Regions from separate parts of the Plantibacter sp. VKM Ac-2876 genome, predicted to be linked through region 2. Evidence: predicted binding sites of a transcription regulator. Region 2 holds the regulator's gene; the other holds the start of a gene.
What was found. Region 2 encodes HrcA, which represses chaperone genes, less so after heat shock. Its sites were predicted from a motif close to TTNGCACTCGNNNNNNNCGAGTGCNAA; they were not measured.

Region 1 (2,395 bases), 550 kb from region 2:
CAGGTGTTGCTGTGGGACTTAGAAGTCCATGCCACCGGTCGGGTCGCCGGCCGGAGCCGGGTTCTTCTCCGGCTTGTCGGCGACGACGGCCTCGGTGGTGAGGAACAGGCCGGCGATCGACGCTGCGTTGAGCAGCGCGGAGCGCGTGACCTTCACCGGGTCGTTGATGCCGGCAGCGAGCATGTCGACGTACTCACCGGTCGCGGCGTTGAGGCCGTGTCCGACGGGCAGGTTGCGGACCTTGTCGGCGACGACGCCGGGCTCGAGCCCTGCGTTGAGCGCGATCTGCTTGAGCGGAGCGTCGATGGCGACCTTGACGATGTTCGCACCGGTCGCCTCGTCACCGACGAGCTCGAGCTTCTCGAACGCGGTCTTGCCGGCCTGGATCAGGGCGACGCCACCACCGGCGACGATGCCCTCTTCGACGGCGGCCTTCGCGTTGCGAACGGCGTCCTCGATGCGGTGCTTGCGCTCCTTGAGCTCGACCTCGGTCGCCGCACCGGCCTTGATCACCGCCACACCGCCCGCGAGCTTGGCGAGACGCTCCTGGAGCTTCTCGCGGTCGTAGTCGCTGTCGGTGTTGTCGATCTCCTTGCGGATCTGCGAGACACGACCGGCGATGGCGTCGGCGTCGCCGGCACCCTCGACGATGGTGGTCTCATCCTTGGTGATGACGACCTTGCGAGCACGGCCGAGCAGGTCGAGGGTGACGGTCTCGAGCTTGAGGCCGACCTCCTCGGAGATGACCTGGCCACCGGTGAGGATGGCGATGTCCTGCAGCTGAGCCTTGCGGCGGTCGCCGAAGCCCGGAGCCTTGACGGCGACGGACTTGAAGATGCCACGGATCTTGTTGACGACGAGCGTCGCGAGAGCTTCGCCGTCGACGTCCTCAGCGATGATGAGGAGCTGCTTGCCCGACTGGATGACCTGGTCGACAATCGGCAGGAGGTCCTTGATCGCGGAGATCTTCTGGTTGGCGATGAGGATGTAGGGGTCCTCGAACACCGCTTCCTGGCGGTCGGGGTCGGTCACGAAGTACTGCGACAGGTAGCCCTTGTCGAAGCGCATGCCCTCGGTGAGCTCGAGCTCGGTGCCGAAGGTGTTCGACTCCTCGACGGTGACGACGCCCTCCTTGCCGACCTTGTCGATCGCCTCGGCGATGATCTCGCCGATGGTGGTGTCGCCGGCGGAGATGGAAGCGGTCGCAGCGATCTCCTCCTTGGTCTCCACCTCCTTGGCGTTGGCGATGAGCTCGACCGTGACGGCCTCGACGGCCTTCTCGATGCCGCGCTTGAGGCTGATGGGGTCGGCGCCTGCGGCGACGTTGCGGAGGCCCTCGCGGACGAGCGCCTGTGCCAGCACGGTCGCCGTGGTGGTGCCGTCGCCGGCGACGTCGTCGGTCTTCTTGGCGACCTCCTTGACGAGCTCCGCGCCGATCTTCTCGTACGGGTCGTCGAGTTCGATCTCCTTGGCGATGGACACGCCGTCGTTGGTGATCGTGGGGGCGCCCCACTTCTTCTCGAGGACAACGTTGCGACCGCGCGGCCCAAGGGTGACCTTGACCGTGTCAGCAAGAATGTTCAGTCCACGCTCGAGGCCGCGACGGGCCTCCTCGTCGAAAGCAATGATCTTAGCCATGTGTGTTTTTCGTCCCTCCCGGACGTCATGAACGTTGTTAGCACTCAATGAGTACGAGTGCTAGGTCGATTCTGGCACTCAGGGGGTGGGAGTGCAAGTGAGCACCGGTGCCCTGAGCGAACTCCCGGGAACAGCCCTGAAACGACGAACGACGCCGCCCACCGAAGTGGACGGCGTCGCAGGAATCGCGTACCTGATCAGCGGCTACGCCAGGCGCACACCCTCGGCCTGAGGCCCCTTTGCTCCAGTGCCGACCTCGAAGACGACCGCCTGGCCCTCTTCCAAGGACTTGTAGCCGCTCATGTCGATCGCCGAGTAGTGGACGAAGACATCCTGTCCGCCGTCGTCGACCGTGATGAAGCCGAAGCCCTTCTCAGCGTTGAACCACTTGACGGTTCCGTTCGCCATTTCATACTCCCATTGCTGCGTGCTCGCAGGCACCGACTGTTGCCGGACCCGGACCTGCCATCCGGGATCGGGACCCCGGTGACCACCCTGCGCCGAAGCGGACCCGGGGGCGAGTCGAGACGGGACGGGATGAGCGGCCAATTCCAGATACTAATCCGGAGCACCGCGCGGATTCACCCCGAAATCGACAAACGGGGCGGAGTGATACGACAACTCAACACGGAGGAAACACTCCCGAAACACGGCGTGCCGGCGACCTGAGCGATCGACCTGTTACAGCCGCGCTCAGGCGGCTGGCTGGTAGTCCGCGCCGACCACGACGACGATGCGGAGGACCGGCGCCTCGCCC
Region 2 (2,395 bases):
CCGTCGAGCGCGTGGACGGTGACCTGGCGGCCGAGGATGGCGTCGGTCATCGGGACTTCGAGCGTGCACAACAGGTCGTCGCCGTCGCGGCTGAAGACGTCGTGGTGCTTGACCTTCATCTCGAGGTAGAGGTCGCCGTTCGGGCCGCCGGCCGGGCCGACCTCGCCGCTCCCCGGCATCTGCAGACGCAGACCGGTGTCGACGCCGGCCGGGATGTCGACCGAGACGGTGCGGCGGGCACGGAGCCGGCCCTGACCCTGGCACGTGACGCACGGGGTCGCGATGATCGTGCCGTAGCCGCGGCAGGTGCCGCAGGGCGCCGAGGTCATGACGTTGCCGAGCAGCGAGCGGACGGCCCGCTGGATCGAGCCGGTGCCGTGACAGATGTCGCAGGTCACCGGTGAGGTGCCGGGCTGGCAGCAGGAGCCGTTGCAGGTGCTGCAGAGCACGGCGGTGTCGACCTCGAGGTCGCGGTGGGTGCCGAAGATGACCTCGTCGAGGTCGAGCTCGACGCGCAACAGGGCGTCTTCGCCGCGTGCGCGACGGGACTTGGGTCCGCGCTGCTGGCCGCCCCCGCCGAAGAAGGTGTCGAAGATGTCGCCGAAGCCGCCGAACCCGGCGTCGCCGCCACCGAACCCACCCGCCTGCGGACCGAGGTCGTACTGCTGGCGCTGCTTGGGGTCGCTCAGCACGTCGTAGGCGTGCGTGACCTCCTTGAACCGTTCCGAGGCGTCGGAACCCGGGTTCACGTCGGGGTGCAGTTCGCGTGCGAGGCGGCGGTACGCCTTCTTGATCTCTTCGGGCGTCGCCTCCTTGGCGACACCGAGTGCTGCGTAGTGGTCGGGGTAGTCAGCCACTGAGGGCCTTTCGTTCGAGGTGCGGAAGGTGTTGGGGGACGCGACGAGGATGCGTCACTCGGCGTCGAGGATGCGCGAGAGGTACCTGGCGACGGCGCGGACCGCAGCCATGTTGCTCGCGTAGTCCATTCTCGTGGGGCCGAGGACGCCGAGCCGGGCGATTTCGCCACCAGAGGAACGGTAGTTCCCGGCGAGGACACTCGTGGTCTCGAGGCCGAACGACGCGTTCTCCCGCCCGATGCTGGCGACCACGCTGTCGCGCTCGGACTCCATCTCGCCGAAGAGCCGGAGCAGCACGACCTGCTGCTCGATGGCGTCCAGGACCGGATAGATGCTGCCGGGGAAGTCGTCTTCGGTGCGGGCGAGGTTGGCGGCACCGGCCATGACGAGGCGGTCCTGGCGCTGCGCCGAGAGCTGTTCGCGCACCGCGTCGACGATGCGGACGGCCGCCGCGCGGTCGAGGTCGGCGATGTCGGCGGGGACGTCGCCGATCGCGTCGTGGGCGTCGAGGAGTGGACGGCCCGCGACCGCCTCGTTGCACAGCGAGCGGAGCCGCGAGATGAGGTCGTCGTCGACGGGGCTCTCCGTCTCGATGAGCCGCTGCTCGACGCGACCGTTGTCGAGGATGATGACCGCGAGCACACGGTTCGGGGTGACGCTCACCAACTCGAGGTGGCGGACGCGTGCCCGGGAGAACATCGGGTACTGAACGAGCGCGACCTGGTTCGTCAACTGTGAGAGCAGCCGCACCGTGCGGTGCAGGACCTCGTCGAGGTCGCCGGACGCGCCGAGGAAGGTCTCGATCGCCGTCCGTTGGGCGTTGTTCAGCGGACGGCGGTCGGCCAGGTGGTCGACGAACATCCGGTAGCCCTTGTCGGTCGGCACCCGGCCGGAGGAGGTGTGCGGGGCGGCGATGAGCTCTTCGTCCTCGAGCTGCGCCATGTCGTTGCGGATGGTGGCTGCGGAGACCCCGAAGGAGTGGCGGTCGACGATCGTCTTGGACCCGACGGGCTCACGCGAGGCGACGTAGTCCTGCACGATGACCCGGAGCACTTCGAGACCGCGATCCGACACCATCTCGATCTCCTCCCGTCATCCACCTCGGAGCACCGACCATCAGCACTCGAAGACCCTGACTGCCAATCATATCGTGGCCTCCGCCCAGCCGTCCCTTGCGCGGCCCCGTGCCGCGGGAATACCGTTGGCCGCAGGCGTGGGTCCCTGATGAGCGACACCTGGTGCGATACGCTCAGCTGGACCAATTGAATATCACTCTCCGTGAAAGGTGCGAAGATGTCCGATCCGAACGCTCAGCCGCCCGTCGACCCAGCGAAGGGCGGGCCGGTTCCGCCTGCAGGAGACGGCGCGACGCCCCCTCCCGCAGCTCCGCAGCAGCCGCCCGCAGGCGCCTACCCGCCCCCGCCCGCCGGTGGCTACGCGCCGCCGCCTCCCGCTGCCGGCTCCTACCCGCCGCCGCCCGCAGGCGCCCCGCAGTACCAGCAGCCGTACGCCGCCGCTCAGCCCATGAGCCCGTCGGA

Region 1: a site for HrcA is predicted at 1,676-1,702, ahead of groL (chaperonin GroEL). Genes of this name have one in related genera too.

Annotation. Positions count from the first base shown of each region.
Region 1 is NZ_JADKSI010000002.1:1,072,230-1,074,624, forward strand. It holds gene groL (chaperonin GroEL) at 19-1,638, opposite strand; gene ITJ62_RS11455 (cold-shock protein) at 1,843-2,046, opposite strand; gene ITJ62_RS11460 (LytR C-terminal domain-containing protein) at 2,332-2,395, opposite strand, start outside.
Region 2 is NZ_JADKSI010000002.1:524,126-526,520, forward strand. It holds gene dnaJ (molecular chaperone DnaJ) at 1-857, opposite strand, end outside; gene hrcA (heat-inducible transcriptional repressor HrcA) at 912-1,934, opposite strand; gene ITJ62_RS18990 (DUF4870 domain-containing protein) at 2,151-2,395, shown strand, end outside.